DNA from 4 places in the Neobacillus sp. KR4-4 genome. Region 4 is predicted to be linked to each of the others. Evidence: predicted binding sites of a transcription regulator. Region 4 holds the regulator's gene; each other region holds the start of a gene.
The links. The regulator Rex, encoded in region 4, represses fermentation and respiration genes when NADH is low (regulators of the CRP and FNR family bind a similar motif). The targets are predictions, from matches to a motif close to TTGTGAAATATTTCACAA.
Positions count from the first base shown of each region.

Region 1: a site for Rex is predicted at 2,811-2,828, ahead of ACE198_RS14320 (nitrate/nitrite transporter). Genes of this name have one in related genera too.
Region 2: a site for Rex is predicted at 2,184-2,201, ahead of ACE198_RS14990 (YwiC-like family protein). Genes of this name have one in related genera too.
Region 3: a site for Rex is predicted at 2,252-2,269, ahead of ACE198_RS02805 (cytochrome C). Genes of this name have one in related genera too.

Region 1 is NZ_JBHHJU010000012.1:122,006-126,225, forward strand. It holds partial or broken gene ACE198_RS14315 (ATP-binding cassette domain-containing protein) at 1-1,273, shown strand, start outside; gene ACE198_RS14320 (nitrate/nitrite transporter) at 1,327-2,532, opposite strand; gene nirB (nitrite reductase large subunit NirB) at 2,916-4,220, shown strand, end outside.
Region 2 is NZ_JBHHJU010000013.1:89,277-93,496, reverse strand. It holds gene ACE198_RS15000 (Crp/Fnr family transcriptional regulator) at 35-727, shown strand; gene ACE198_RS14995 (hypothetical protein) at 767-985, opposite strand; gene ACE198_RS14990 (YwiC-like family protein) at 1,399-2,127, opposite strand; gene mobB (molybdopterin-guanine dinucleotide biosynthesis protein B) at 2,249-2,797, opposite strand; gene ACE198_RS14980 (molybdopterin molybdotransferase MoeA) at 2,785-4,050, opposite strand.
Region 3 is NZ_JBHHJU010000002.1:217,464-221,683, reverse strand. It holds gene nosZ (Sec-dependent nitrous-oxide reductase) at 1-1,632, opposite strand, end outside; gene ACE198_RS02805 (cytochrome C) at 1,650-2,105, opposite strand; gene ACE198_RS02800 (Crp/Fnr family transcriptional regulator) at 2,346-3,089, shown strand; gene bshB2 (bacillithiol biosynthesis deacetylase BshB2) at 3,127-3,798, opposite strand; gene ACE198_RS02790 (YojF family protein) at 3,828-4,175, opposite strand.
Region 4 is NZ_JBHHJU010000040.1:34,847-39,066, reverse strand. It holds gene ACE198_RS26075 (ABC transporter ATP-binding protein) at 1-852, opposite strand, end outside; gene moaC (cyclic pyranopterin monophosphate synthase MoaC) at 1,030-1,527, shown strand; gene ACE198_RS26065 (redox-sensing transcriptional repressor Rex) at 1,563-2,222, shown strand; gene ACE198_RS26060 (sulfite exporter TauE/SafE family protein) at 2,434-3,186, shown strand; gene dcuS (DcuS/MalK family sensor histidine kinase) at 3,328-4,220, shown strand, end outside.

The DNA.
Region 1 (4,220 bases), on a different contig from region 4:
GTATAGTCAATATAGTTTTCTCTATGAGATAGGTGGATTGATCAACCATATGATGGCTGCTCATCCAACCAATAAAGATACGAGAAGCTTCGATTTCTATCATCAAGACAATCATTGTCCATCTTGTTCTGGGCGACGGGTTATTGAAAAATTTGATATAGACGTAGTTATTCAAGATAAAAATGTCCCATTCTGGGATGGCTTACTACATCCAGACGTAATGGAAGTATTAAAATATTATCAATATCCCAAATTGCAATTTCTTTTTGATGAGATTAAGAATGAACTTGGTCAAGACATTAGTAAAAGCTTTAATGAGATGACAGATGCAGAAAAGCATACCTTTTTATATGGATATTGGGAAAAGTCCTTTTATGATAAAGCGGGCAAGGCTTCGAGAACGTGGGAAGGTTTTAATTTCATCATTGGGCGTTATATGTTTATTTCGAAATCGATTTTTAAAGAGCAAATGAAAGCATCAAAAGAAATGATGATCTGTCCAGTCTGTCATGGAACCGTCCTTAAACATCATAAAAAACTATTATTTGGGGATACAGATATTCGTGACCTGATTCAACAGCCAATTAATCAAGTTCTAAAAACAGTCGGGAAGTTACCAGAACTCGAAAAGCTTAAATCGATTGTTGGCGGCGAAATGACACTCACCGAAGATGTATCGTTACTTCCTCGGGAAATACAAGTCTCGCTGAAAATGTTTGAATTAGAACTTGCAAGCTTTTCCCACTATGAGGTGGTTTTACAAAATGTTTTACCTTTCTGGGGCAATATTAAAGGCAATGTGGAATCAATTAGCAGCAAGAATCAACTCACTATTTGTGATTTTGCCAACATCTTCGAGACGAGAGAAACTATCATTGATAAGTATTTCACCAAAGGTAAATACAAGAAACTTACCTATGTCTATGAGGCGTTTGGCTACAAAAAAATTGTTACCCAAATTAACAAAATTAAGGCGAGTCATCCCTGCCCATTTTGTAAAGGGAAAAAAGTCATTTCAGAGGATAATCTCCATGAGGGAGTGCATAAATTATCCATCCCATGTGTGAGTTGTTCTGCAAGTGGTATCAATGATGAAGGACGTAAAGAAATCGTTGAAGGTATTGATGTGCAAACATGGTTGACTGGAAAAGTAAGTGAGGTGGTTCCTGAATGTATGGAATCAGTCGCAGAGATTCCTATTTTCAATCGTATTCGCGAGTTGAATAAACGAGATATGATGGCTGTTTACCAAAGCCTCGAGCAAAAAAAGTAAATTTGAGGAATAAAAAACGCATTTGCCACCAATTATGGCGAATGCGTTTTGTGTTAATTTTTTAATGAGACTTCCTTCGTTGACCAGGTTTTTCGCCAAGACATTTGTGCCATAAATAACACTAGTAATGCTACAACTCCAATCCCTGTATATACCATAAAGCCAGTTCCATAAGTTCCAGTTACTTCTTTAAGGGTTCCTAATATATTCGGAACGAAAAATCCGCCAACCCCGCCAGCCGCTCCAACAATCCCAGTGATCATCCCGATTTCTTCTTGAAAGCGCTGTGGAACCAATTGAAAAACTGCTCCATTTCCCATCCCCAAGCAGAGCATACCGATAAACAATAAAGTGGTCACAACAGCCAAGTGGGGAAGTTGGCTCACGCCAAACATGGTGAGTGCAACCCCAATAAAGAGGAAAGTTAAAAGACGAACGCCGCCGATTTTATCAGCTATAAAACCGCCAACCGGGCGGAAAAAGCTCCCTGCTGCCACACAAAGTGTGACAAAATCTCCTGCCGTTACTTTCGATAAATGATATTGATCCACAAAAACGATGCTTAAGAAACTGGATAAACCTACAAAACCTCCGAAGGTAACACTGTAAAGCAAACAAAAATACCATGTATCTTTTTGTTTGAATATCTTCAAATATTCAACCATAGGTTTTGGTGCTGGCTGGGATGGTGCATCTTTTGCCAAAATGATATACAAGAGAAATACAGTTAATAAAGGTATAAGTGCTAATCCTAAGACATTATGCCAGCCCATTTGTTCCGCAAGTCGCGGTCCAAATAAGGTGGCGAACAGTGTTCCGCTGTTTCCGGCCCCGGCAATTCCCATTGCCAGCCCTTGTAAATGCGGCGGGTACCATCTGCTTGCCATCGGGATGGCTGCAGCAAAACTCGCTCCTGCCACTCCAAGAAGAATCCCAATCACATAAAGTTCAGTTAAGGTTTGACCAAATAACCAACCCCATACCAGCGGAATGGTGGTCACGAGCATTCCGCTGATTGCCGTTTTCCGTGGTCCGATTCGATCTGTTAAAACACCAAGGATGAGTCGAAAAAACGATCCGCTTAAGATCGGAAGTGCCACGATAAAACCCTTTTGTGAGGGGGTCAGCCCAAAATCTTTTGTAATATAAACCCCCAGCGCCCCTAAAATAACCCAAATCATAAAACTAACATCAAAGTATAAAAATGAAGCTGCTAACGACGGTGCATGACCGCTTTTCTTTAAATCTGATAACTTCATTAGATTGTACCCCTTTCTAGAAAACGTTTTTCCTATGAATCAAAACAATTTACAAACCAGTAATTTAATCTTTATTACCATTCAAAACAACTATCTTTTGAAAACATAACCCTAATTAGTAAAACCAAAAATGAAGCTAAACTGATGTTGTTTTTCATTTCATTTTCCTCCTTAAACTGCTTAAGTATTTGTGTTTCTCTTGCTTTGTTCAACAATAGCCTATGGAGAAGGATGATGTCACTTTTTATGTAAGATGCTCTAACATGAAACTTATTGTGTCAGGAAATGTTACACAACAAATTCCTTTTCATAAGTTTTATGGAATAATAGGTGATATTTACGGTTGCCATAATCGACATAATTAACTAGCGGGGGTATTTAGAATGGATAAGCAAAAACTCGTATTGATAGGGAATGGAATGGCGGGTGTGCGATGTATGGAGGAAATTTTACGAGAAGCACCTGATCTTTATGAGATTACAATTTTCGGAGCGGAACCGCACCTAAACTATAATCGAATCCAATTATCAGCTGTATTGCAGGGGAGTACGACGTTTGATGATATTACCATCAATGATCGAAATTGGTATAACGAACAGAACATAGAACTGTTTACTGGTGAAACGGTCCTAAAAATAGATACAGAAAAACAAGAGTTGCTAACGGATAAAGGTCGAAGGCACCCCTATAATCGACTTATCATCGCAACAGGTTCCATGCCATTTCTTCTCCCTGTACCAGGTAAAGATATAGAAGGAGTAGTTACGTTTCGAACTATAGAAGATTGTCAGAAAATGATGGAAACAGCGAAATACTATCATAAAGCGAAGGTCATCGGAGGGGGTGTCTTAGGTTTGGAAGCTGCTAAAGGTCTCCTTAATCTTGGTATGGAGGTAACCGTTGTCCATAATGGGCCGCATCTTATGGAAAGACAATTGGATGAAACAGCTGCGAAACTGTTGCAAACAGAACTGGAAAAGCAAGGCTTGCGTTTCCTTTTTGAAAAAGAAACAAAGGAAATTTGCGGAAGCAATCGCGTAGAAAGAGTTTCCTTTAAAGATGGTACCGAAGCAGCTGCTGATTTGGTTGTGATGGCTGCAGGGGTGAGACCCAATATCCAACTAGCTAAAGAAAGTGGAATAGCGACGAATCGAGCCATCCTTGTCAATGATTATATGGAAACAAATATCCCCAATATTTATGCTGTCGGTGAATGTGTGGAACACCGGGGAATGGTCTATGGGTTGGTAAAGCCTCTTTACGATCAAGGCAAGGTGTTGGCAAAACGAATTTGCGGACTTAGAGGAAAAGGATACGAAGGAACTGTTCTTTCGACACAATTAAAAATATCAGGAGTAGATGTGTTTTCGGTTGGACAGTTTTCATGTGACGACAGATTGCAGTCGATTGTGATCTTCGATGAGTTAGATGGCGTATATAAGAAAATGGTTTTTGAAAAATCCCGAATGGTTGGCGCTGTCTTATTTGGAGACACGAGTGACCGAACAAGATTGCTAGACATGATTATGAAAAGACAAGATGTATCAGATTTGGAGAAAGTTACACTTTTTCAAGCATTAAATAGGGATGGGAATTCGGCCGCTTCTATGGCCCATAGTGAAATGATTTGCAATTGTAATGGGGTAGCGAAAGGGACAATTATAGAAGCGGTTCAAAAAAACGGATTA
Region 2 (4,220 bases), on a different contig from region 4:
ACAAATTTTCGTACCTTTAAAGGTGGTTATGAGTATGCAGTCAGTAAGAGAAATACCGGTAACACTGTCCCATCTTTTTGATACAGTTCACCATATAAAGAAAGTTGAAAAAGGGAATTTTTTATTTCAGGAAGGATCTACTGCTGATGAATTGTACATAGTACAAAGTGGAATTCTTCAAATCAGCAAAATCATTCCTGACGGAAGGGAGCTCACTCTGAGAATGTGCTCGAGTGGTGATTTTGTCGGTGAATTAAATTTATTCTCTCCTTCTTCCAGATATTTATTAAGTGCTCGTGTCGTTGAGAGTGGAGAGGTAGCCGTTATTATGAAAGACACACTTGAAGAAAGACTATCACAAAACCAATCACTTTCATTCGAGTTCATCAAGTGGATGAGCCAACAATACCGAAAGACCCAAACAAAGTTCCGTGATTTGGTACTTCACGGTAAAAAAGGGGCTTTGTACTCCACACTTATTCGAATTACCAATAGTTATGGTATCAAGACCAATAAAGGAATACTTATCGAGCTGCCGCTTACCAATCAAGAGTTGGCCAATTTTTGCGGTACTTCACGGGAAGTTGTCAATCGCTTGTTAAGCGATTTACGAAAGAACGGAATTGTATCCATTGATAAGGGCATGATTACCATTCATGATTTAGACTATTTAAAAAGGGAAATCGATTGTGAGGACTGTCCAATAGAAATCTGTAAAGTGGATTAGGAATTCTTTAAGCAAAAAAATCGGTCATTTGACCGATTTTCAGGTTATCGAAACTTTCGATAGCCTTTTTATTTTAATATTTAGGCTTTGCGACAAGTCTGTTGATTTGCGCTCCAGATGCTTCGCTTTCCGCGGGCGTGTCGGCGAGCCTCCTCGTCGCTGCGCTCCTGCGGGGTCTCCCCTGACCCGTACTCCCGCAGGAGTCTTCGCACCTTCCGCTCCAATCAACAGTTGTAGTAATAAAGATCTGCAACTCAATAAATAATAATTCAATTTTTAAGCCAAAAGAATATAACCAAATTGAATATGAATATGTCTTTAATGATGAATGAACAGGTTCTCCTTACTGTAGCCTTCAAAAGTATAATAAAGATTGCAAAATTTGGCTAGGGTAGCAAAAGTGTGTGGCAATGCTTGGGTTGACTTGACACCCTGTTGATTGGAGCGGAGGACACTCGACTCCTGCGGGATATAGAGGTCACTGGAGACCCCGCAGGCGCCAATGCGCCGAGGAGGCTCCAGGACCTCCCCGCGGAAAGCGAGTGCCCGGAGCGGAAATCAACAGGCCCAATAGCAGGGACAAAATCAAAAAATTGTTTCAGATAAAGAAAAAAATAGCCGAGAAAAGTTCCCTTTCTCGACAATCTGAATTGGTCATTTGACCGAATTTTTTATGTTAATATGCTTAGTTGGATGGCTGATATCGTAAAGAATACTGCTGAATTAATAATTTCGTAAATGCCAATTTGTTTTGGGGATAAGGACCTGCCGTAAAAACCAATTGCTCTTAGTAAACTAGGGATAAATGCTAAAGCAACAATCCAGACACCAAAACCGAAGCAAGAAATGACTAACACAATATGGTAAAACCATGAAATCCATTTAAATTGAGTGTTCTTCTTTTCCCTAATCATTGTTTTTACATAAAAGGTACAACCAACAAAAAATAGGACCGATGTTAAAAAGGTGAAAACAAGTGTCTCGAAATTTATTTCTCCATTTGTTAAATAACTGCTTGCTAATCCGGCAATTGAAAAGGCAAAAACCGCACTGAGATCATTCATAAACGCCCGGTCTTGATTCTTTGAAGTATAAATAGCATTAATTATAAAAAATGGCAGCATCAGAAGGCCAAAATATATTATTGTCGGTCTTTCCAACAAAGGAAAAAGTAAAAAAAGCAGCGAGGGAATCATGTATAAAAGAGTCCATTTAGTATAAAAAGTGAGTTTTTTCCTTTTACATAAAAGGAGCATCGGATAGGTTGCCAAGTACAATAAGAGCCAGCCGATGAAAAACGGGATATGTTGCCAAATAAATCCTCCATTAATAACACCAAGCCAAAAAGGGATGATTAGCATTGCCCATGCACCATGTTGTTTCGGTAAAAATAACTTCATTATTTTCACTCCTTTATCCTAACTAGCCTAAATATAAGCTAGCTAAGCAAAAAAATATGTGAAACACATCACATATTTCCCCAAAAAAAGAAGGCTATCGCCTTCTCTTTGTGACATTTTCTTAACTATTTTGATCTATTTTTTGTACAAGTTCTTGAAGTAATTTAAAAGTCCAAGTTATCGCCCTTTTATCATCAATATGAAAACAAGGAATATTGGTTTTCAACTTGATTACCTTTTCCATTTTCTCTTTCCAGTATACAATAGCAGCAATATTGGAAACGCTTTTTAATAAAGAAAAGTCATTTTCATCTCTTAATAACAGCAACTTTGGAAAAGCCTCTAGTTTGTAGCCTTCGATTAAAATCACATCTGGCTGAAAAAACTTCATCAATTCTATCTGGTCTTCAAGTGAATAATAATGGTTCTCGGCTTGGAGGAGCAAACTTCCATCTCCTTCGACGATTGATGCAATTGCTCCTGCCTTTATATGTTTTTCTGTATCTTTCAGAGGTAGATAGTCTGGTCTGCCACCATGTCCGTGGTGCTTTATGGTAACTGTTTTTACCCCATTTTCTGTTAAAAGATTAATCAACTTTGTAGTGATTGTTGTCTTTCCACTATTTTGATACCCGACCACTTGAAAGATGACAGGAGTTACCAAGGCCATTCACTGCCAACTTGATCTTCAAGCAGCAGGACATCTACTTCACTGCCAGCAGCATAGCCTCTGGTTCCGCCCGGAAGAATCATCAAGGAATTAGCTCCAGAAAGGCTCATAATGATGTTAGACTTGTCCAGCCCACTCGGTGTGGCCTTAAGTCTTCCCGCATCGATAAATGTTGAACTTCGAACAAACCTAGTGAATGGATTTGCTTTAGGAAAATCCACCTCTAAAAGAGCTTTTTCAATTCGAAGATGCGGTTTTTCTGAAAATAGCATTCTTCGGATGATGGGACGGGCAAACAATTCGAACCCTACATAACATGCTGATGGATTTCCCGAAAGCCCAAATAGAAGTTTGCGATTATACTGTGCCACCGTCGTCACACTTCCAGGCCGCATGGCAACTTTATTAAAGAAAACCTCCGCACCAAGCTTTTCATAAATAGCAGGCAGATAATCAAAATCACCCACTGAAACCCCGCCGGTTGTAATTAACAAGTCAACATCGTTTAATGCATTTTTCACTGCTTCAAAGCAAGTTTCAAACTCATCCGGAAGTTTGCCTAAATAGCGGACAATCCCTCCTGCTCTTTCTATTTGCGCTGCAATCATATGGGAATTACTGTTTCGAATTTTCCCAGGAACTAGGGGCTCGTTCACCTCTAATAATTCCGTGCCTGTGGCAAATAAACCTACAAGAGGTTTTTTTGCTACGGCTACACGGTCATATCCAAATGTTGCAAGCATGGCTTGTATCCCTGGATTGATCAACGTCCCTTTTCTTACCAAAATTTCTCCTCGCCTAGCATCCTCTCCACTGAATGAAACATTATCGCCTTTTTTAAAGCTGCGTTTAATTGACATATAGGGAATTCCATTCTTTTCGTACCCCTGTGTAAGTTCGAACATAACCACTGCATCTGTACCCTCAGGCATCATCGCTCCAGTCATAATTCTTACAGCTTGGAATGCACCAATTACTTTTTTTGAAACCATGCCAGCACCAATATGATCGACAACTTCAAACTCAACACTATTCGTTTGTGAGGCATCACTGGTATCGATAGACCTGACAGCAAATCCATCGTAGGGAGCCCGATCAAAATGAGGAACATCACTTGTCGCTATTAAATCCTCAGATAAAAAGCGGCCATAGCTTTCATTTATTGAAATCTGTTCGGTTACACCCGGTAATTGGTATTCCATAATTTTTTGGACAGCTTCCCCAACGGGTATTGGTTTTCTTCTTTCAAACAAAATCATCAACTCCTGCCTTAACCATATTTATTTTTGATATGTATCATTAATCATTGAATAATCTTCATTATAAGCTTATTAGAAACTTAGAAACATATCAAATGTCACAATTCAAATGAATTCAGACATAAAAATGTAAATCATATCGAATGTGTGATTTAGGTCACCTA
Region 3 (4,220 bases), on a different contig from region 4:
TACTTCGATCACATCAGGACGTTTTGCTTTGGCATCAAAGATGAATTTCGAACGCATCGCGATACCATATACATCGACTTTGTTACCATTACGAACGATTTTTGTATCGCTCTGCTTGTAAACAGCTTCCTTATTCTTTGTGTCCTTCGGATAGACTTCAATTGTTTTGATTTTATCCGCTTTAATCATTTGGGCATAGTGTGGTTCTGGGTTAACTGGTGCTGATTGGATGATCTTCATCTTACCGCTGATATCAATTAACTGCATCGATTCCGGATGAGAAGGTCCAACGGATAAATAGCTGTCTTTCGCAATCTTATTTAAGGCAATGATATATTTTCCGTCAGGTGCAACCGTGTCACCTTCTGCGGCAACAGAATGTCCTGGAGAATATTGAACAGGGACACGATCTAATGTTTCACCTGTTTTTGGATTCCATTTCACAATTTCCGAAGAAATAAACATTGTTGTGTAGGCCATGCCTTTGTCATCAAATTGAGTGTGTAGTGGTCCTAAGGCATTTTCAGGGTTAACTTCTCTTTCCATCACAGATTTGTAATTAAGGACTGGAATCCCATTGCGTTCACCAGCGAAGTCTTTGTTTGCGACAGCTTTAAATGCTTTTTCAAACGAGAAGACTGTCATGGTTGGCGCTAATTTTCCGGAAGCGATAAAGTGCTTGCCATCTGGTGTTACGTCGACACCATGTGGTGATTTTGCGACTGGAATTAAATAAATGCCGCCTTTTTGCTTCTCAGGGAAGATCATTTTCTGACCGCCCACATTTTCGTACTTGCCTTCCTTGACCATTTTCTCAAGCTCTTTCCAGTTGAAAAGAACAATATAGTCACGGTCTGCTTGTGAAGCATTAATTTCAAGGTTCGTTGTTGACTCCTCGGTATTATAAGTCGTCATAACCGCCCAATCCGCTGATTCTTTTTTACCTGCATCAGAAAGGTCATAGGACCATGGTGGAAGGGCAACTTGGTAACCAATATTTAGCTTTTGTTTGTTTTGATCAAATGTGACAGCAGACATCACGCCGCGATATTTTGTACTGTAATCATCTAGTGATTCGTATTTGTGCTGCAGCGGCACGGCGAAGCGAGTCGGCAGGAACATATACTCGGTATTTTCCGTAACGAAGGCCGCACAGTGCGGTCCGCTTGTATTTGGAACGTTAATGATATCTTTCACGGTAAATGTTTTTAAGTCCATCGCGGCCGCACGGCTGTTACCAACATCGGTTGCAAACATGTATTTCCCGTCATAGTCACCTTTTGTTTCAGAGAAGGCCGGGTGATGTAGGTCTCCCCATGTATAACCGCCCATTAATTTCTTCGAGTGTTCATCGAAGCCGTATCCTGTAGCCGAATCCTGCGAGAAGACCGGAACTGTTCGAATATGACGCATGGATGGCACCCCATAAATAAACATTTGACCGGAGTGGCCGCCGGAAGCAAATAGATAGTAATCATCTTTTTGGCCGAATGGGACATATACCTTTTCGGCATCGCTCTTTGTGCTTGACGCTGCTTGCGTGTCTGTCTTAGCTGAGAAATCTGCAAACGTAATCGTTGCTGCGACAAACCCGGCTAAGAGACCCGATGCAATCGGAATCCATTTTTTCATTATGTACACCACCTTTTTTATTTTTCAGAGGCTTGTTTAAGTAGGTCTAATACTTGCTTACGTTCTTCGTCGGATAATGGGTTTTTCCCAATCACGCCTGACATGACAGCAGAAGTAGGCGCTTTTAAAAATTCTTCAATCGGCTTGCCATGCTTGCCTTCTACGTTTACAAACGCTTGGGAAAGATCTGGGCCAACTGCTCCACCCGTAATTTTTAGAGATTCAACACTGTGGCAGCCGAGGCAGCCTTTCTTGTTAAGGATGTTATCTTCATTGGCGGAAACCGTTGTTGCTTCTTTTGAGTCGGTCGTTGTTTCTTCTTTTGCAGCAGAAGTTTCTGTCGTCTCTTTCGTTTCTGTTTGTGCCACTTGAGGCTGTTTTGCGGAATCCCCCATGATCACGCCAAACACTAAGTAACCTAATCCAAAGCCGAGTAATGTACAAATAACAAAACTGATAATGGCTTTATTCATCTTTTTCCCTCCTTTTTTCTCAAATGAACATCTTCATCCTAAACACTTCCATGTCAGAAAAATGTGACCTACCGCACACCTTTGTTATAGTTTTTGAACGTTTTGTGAAAGGGCTTAGTATTACGTGATTTGAAAAGATGAACGTTTTGTGAAATTCGTCACTACATCAAGTGACGCAGTTCTTTACAATAAAAGTAAGTGTTCATCAAAAGGGGATTTTTAAAAAGGGTGGTGAAAAGGATGATTCAAGTTGATTGTTTAAAAGAGCCGAATCTAGCAATCTATCAACAGGTTGCCCAAATGGATTTACTTCGGAAAATTGTTATCTTTAAGGATTTATCGGAGAAGTCACTAGCGATTATTGAAAAAAGGATTCATACACTCGAGTTGAAAAAAGGGGAAAGGATCATTTCGGAAGCCGAAGTGGCCAAGGGGGTTTATTTTGTTCATACCGGTGCAGTGAAGTTAACGAAGCAGGATGAACAGGGGAATGAAATTATTGTTTGTGTGAAGCAACAAGGGGATGTGTTTGCAGAAGCCTGTTTGTTTACAAAAAGGACAGAATACTACCCGGCAACTGCGACCATGCTTCAGGACGGAAGAGTCTTATTTTTAAATAAATTGGAACTTGAGCGGGATTTGTTCAACCATCCGGAATTATCGATTCAAATGATTAGTTATATGAGTGATGTGCTCCGGGAAATGACCTCGCAATTACGAGACGTGGCTTTGCTCGATGTGTATGCGAAGACTGTTAAGACATTAGAGCGCCTCGGTAATAAATTTAATAATGGCCTGAACAGATGGGATATAGAGATTCCCTTGACCATTCAGGAATTTGCCACCGTGGTCGGAACCACCCGGGAAAGTGTCAGCCGCGTTTTCTCCAAGTTAAAAAAAGATGGGATCATTGATATGAAATCACGTAAAATTATCATACGTGATTGGTGCACGCTTTGTACCCTGCTGCATCGGGAATATTAACATAGAAAAAAAGCCCTTCACTATGAGGGGCTTTCGGTTACTTATCAAATTTATAGGTCCAAAACCGTTCATTATTAATCCACTTCATCACTTGCGGGTCTTGGTTTTTTAATTTCTCTTCCATTCCGATAAACATTTGCTCGGTTTGCGAACGGTGCGCCTGGATGGCTGCCATTTTTGTTTTGGCAACAGGGCTGATGTCATTGAGAATATCTGGTTCCCCGAGCTCATCAACACAATTGTTTGAGAATGCGACACAGTGTAAGGTTGGCCGTGCGGCTGGGCTCATTTTTTCAACCGCGCGAACGACCGCCGCACCAGTGGCATCATGGTCCGGGTGGACCGAGTAGCCTGGATAAAACGTAATAATAAGAGAAGGATTAACTTCCTCGATCAAGGCTAACATTTGATTGGCAAGTTTCTCTTCATCTTCAAATTCAATCGTTTTATCGCGGAATCCGAGCATGCGCAAGTCTTGAATGCCCAGTACCCGTGCCGCTTCCTTCAATTCTTCTCTTCTAATCTTCGGCAAGTTTTCACGATTGGTAAACAGAGGATTTCCCATGTTGCGTCCCATTTCACCTAACGTTAAACAGGCATAGGTAACAGGGGTTCCGTTCTGCACATGGGTGGCAATGGTGCCTGACACCCCAAATGCCTCATCATCAGGGTGAGGGAAAACAACCAATACTTGGCGTTCTTTTTCCATAAATTCTTCTCCTTTCGGGCCTTGCATTCTTATTCAAAAGGGGTGCTGGAAATCTCCAAGGCAACCGCTAGTTTTCCATCATGGTCGTGACCGGCTAATAAGAGACGGTTGTTCTCATCAATTTCGTAATGAGTGATCCCTTCTGCGTAAATCCAGCCAAGCTGAATCTTTAACCCAACCCGAAACGGGCCATTCCCTGTTATTTTCCCTAACTCATAATGGACAAGGGCATTGCGGATGAATGCACCGGCTGAAAAGAAGCTTTGATCGTTATGTGAAGCATAGGCACCGTTGGTCGTTTCAAGGTGAATATAGACATCTTTATTAGCAAAGCTGTTAATGGCATCTTGTGCACCTTTTACATCAATAAGTTCCAAAATGAAGCCTCCTTTCCCATCATTAATTTTGAGATTATGTCTAAT
Region 4 (4,220 bases):
ACGTGCCAAATTCCGGTTGATAAAATCCTGAAGATCTGCCACCTCTTGCTGTTGCTTTTCAAAAAGCTTTAAATCACGCTCATAATTGGCCGCTTTTTGATCTAGGTAGGCACTATAGTTGCCTGTGAATCGTTGGATTTGCTTACGGGAGACTTCATATACCTGCGTAACCACCTTATCTAAAAAATAGCGGTCATGGGAAACAATCAAAATGGCCCCGTGATAACTTTGTAAATATTGCTCCAGCCAGGACAGGGTATCAATATCAAGATGGTTGGTCGGCTCGTCCAATATTAAGATATCGGGCTTAGTTAATAGCAGTTTACCAAGGGCAAGACGCGTTTTCTGTCCGCCGCTTAAACTTGATATCATCAAGGATTTATCAGGGAAATTTAACCCATGGAGTACAGAACGGAGCTCTGCCTCGTATTGATATCCACCCTGCTCCTTAAATTTCACTTGAAGATGGTCGTACTCTTTTAGGATTCTCTCGTATCTTCCAGTATCATCAAATACATTAGGATCGGCCATTTGCTCTTCAAGGGCCCGAAGTGACTTTTCCATTAAACGCAGCGGTTCAAATACAGTCAACATCTCGTCCCATATCGACAAAGTGGACTCTAAACCAGTATTTTGGGCTAAATAGCCAATCATTACTTCTTTTGGTTTGATGATTTCACCGCCATCATGTGACAAGTGGCCAGCAATAATCTTCAATAATGTTGATTTTCCTGCCCCGTTGCGACCAACTAGAGCCACACGGTCTCGAGTTTGTAATTCTAATTTAATATTCGATAAAATTAGGTCAGCACCATAATATTTTTGTAGTTGATTAACCTGTAACAAAATCATTCTTTTTCACCTCTATTACATAGGTTTAGTGTACCTTATTCCCCGTATATCGGCAATAAACTGAGGCGCAGATTAGGTGGATGAAGGTGTTAAATCGGCAAAAACCTTGAATTTCGTTCAAAGTTTCACAGACAGATAAGGAAAAATAGTGTATGATTTGAAGGGAGGATTATTTATATGGCAGAATTAACGCATTTTAATGAAGAAGGCCGAGCAAAAATGGTCGATGTCAGTGATAAGCCAGAAACAGCACGGACGGCACTTGCTCATTCCAGTATTACAGTTAGGAAAGAAATTTACGATAGAATTACGAATCACGCGATAAAAAAAGGTGATGTCTTAGCAGTGGCACAGGTAGCTGCGGTCATGGCAGCAAAGAAGACGTGGGATTTGATTCCGATGTGTCATCCGATCCCCTTAACGGGGGTTAATATATCTTTTTCCTGGGAGCAGGACACAGAAGAGAATTATCGCTTAAATATATCGGCAGCCGTTAAAACCAAGGGGAATACAGGTGTAGAAATGGAAGCGTTAACAGCTGCGTCAGCATGCGCTTTAACGGTTTATGATATGTGTAAAGCCGTTGATAAAGGTATGGTGATTGGCCCTACATATCTTGTCGAAAAAACAGGCGGTAAAAATGGTGATTTTAAGAGAAACGAAAAAGTTAAATGATTTTTAACTAAATTATCCATGGGGTGTGGGAGATTATGAGTAATGAAACAATGAAAATACCACAGGCGACAGCCAAACGGCTGCCCCTTTATTACCGATTTCTTAAAAACCTGCATTCTTCCGGTAAGCAAAGGGTTTCATCAGCCGAACTAAGTGAAGCCGTAAAGGTCGACTCAGCCACGATTCGCCGCGATTTTTCTTATTTCGGAGCATTAGGAAAAAAAGGTTATGGGTATAATGTCAATTATTTGATTTCCTTCTTTCGTAAAACCTTGGACCAGGATGAATTAACAAAGGTTGCTTTAATAGGGGTAGGGAATTTGGGCACGGCATTTTTAAACTATAATTTTTTAAAGAATAATAACACGAAAATAGAATGTGCCTTTGATGTGGATCCAGAAAAAATGGGAACGAAAATTCGCGAGGTCCCGGTTTATCATATGGATGAATTGGAGAAGGTTTTATCTGAGGGGGGTATATCCGTTGCGATATTAACGGTTCCAGCCCCAGTTGCACAGATGATTACTGATCGACTTGTGAGTGCAAATATAAAGGGAATATTAAACTTTACGCCAGCACGCTTAAATGTTCCCCCGCAAATTAGAGTCCATCATATTGACTTAGCAGTGGAACTGCAATCGCTTGTTTATTTTTTAAAGCATTATCCGACGGTGGAATTAGAGGAAGAAGAATAGTAATTTAGTTAAGAGCAGAGCTTTTCACAACATTTGTGGAGAGCTCTTTTGTATGCTTCATACCCTGCTTTTTTTAATTACATAATCTATCAAAATACTGAGGGCTGGACTAAGATGTAGGTAGTTTATTTGCAAGCGATTACTATCGGGATTATAGATCACACATTCCCTAGAGTGACATCTAGGGTTTTTGCAATTGGAGGGGATGAAGTTGGCGATCGTGCTGACTATGTTTGTACTTGGGGTATTATTAGGATTTGTCGGAGCAGGAGGTTCTGGCTTTATTATTGCCATTTTAACAGTGGTTTTTGGAGTTCCCATCCATGTCGCTTTAGGGACATCTTTAGCTGCCATGGTGTTTACTACCTTGTCAGGTGCGTACAGTCATTTTCGGCAAGGAAATATTTCGATTAAAACGGGTCTAATTGTCGGAGGATTTGGGTCGATTGCTTCCTATTTTGGTTCAAAGCTAGCTGGTTTGATTCCCATCCATTCCTTGCATTGGTTAACCGCAGGGATGTTGTTTCTATCCGCTTTGATCTTGGTCGTACGATTGTTTATTGTTCAAAAAATTAAGGCAAACTATAAAAAAGACGAACCAAGCAACCTTCTTCTTATTAAGAAAGCAGCGCTAGTCGGTTTGGTTACCGGGTTGATGTCTGGGACATTTGGGATTGGTGCTGCACCGTTCATTCAAATCGGACTGCTTTTAATCTTGGGACTTACGCTTAAACAATCGGTGGGTACAACCATGCTTGTTATTCTGCCCATCGCTTTAGCAGGGGGAGCTGGCTATTATTTTCAAGGATACTTGAACTTCCCATTGTTAATTGAAGTGGTGGCAGGAACCATGATTGGTTCTTATGTCGGGGCCAAGTTTACGGACTTTGCACCTCAGCCCGTTTTAAAAAGTGCGATGGTCCTGACCCCTATTTTAGCAGGAGCTATATTACTGATAAGTTAAAGAAAGCTTCTAATGCTGCAAAGTTCTGTCATAGCAAGCTTTGCAGCTTTTTTGCGTTTACTTTACTTACCTGAATGATTACATTGTCATCAAGGGGTGCATCAAGATGGTGCCTGACACCCGGTACAGCTGGAGGGAAATATGAGAAGGGGCAGATGGAGTTTAAAATCAGTGATTATTGTATTCGTTTGTGTAGTGGTTACTTTTTCGCTGTTGATAACGGATTTACTTATAAGTTCCAGAATTGCTTCAGAGACGGAAAAGAATCAGGCGGAGCAAGCAAGAAGTGTAGCTCGCATGGTTGCACATAGTCCGCTTGTGATTGAGGCGATGAGTGGGAAACGCGATGAAAAGGACATTCAAAGCTATGCAAATGAAATGAGGAAAGTTACAAATGTTTACTTTATTGTCGTGATGGATATGAATGCCATTCGAAAATCCCACCCCGACAGTAATAAAATAGGGTTGCCATTCAGGGGTGGAGATGAAGGACCTGTTTTAAAAGGAAGAGAGCATGCGTCAATATCAAAGGGATCGCTGGGACCTTCATTACGCTCTTTTACACCCATTAAGGACGAAAAAGGGAAACAAATCGGGGCAGTGGCCGTTGGGATTTCGCTGGATAATGTGGAAAAGGCCGTCAAAAAGAGCCGAACTGGGATCTATATTGGAACCCTGATCGGTCTATTAATCGGTGTTCTTGGGGCTGTTATTTTAGCTAGATATATCAAAAAAATCTTACTTGGGCTTGAGCCGTTTGCGATCGCAAAATTATTAGAAGAAAGAAGCGCTATGCTTCAATCCGTCAGAGAAGGAATTGTCGCGGTTGATCAAGAGTCAAAGATAACACTTGTCAACCGAGCTGCTTTAAAGATGTTTCACAAGGCAGGACTGCCGGATAATCCGATGGGGGTAAATATAGAAAGGTATTTGTCTACCACGCGCTTAAAAGATCTCTTACAAACGGGTAAAGCTGAATTGGATGAAGAACAGAATTTAAATGGAATGACCATTTTAACTAATCGAGTCCCTGT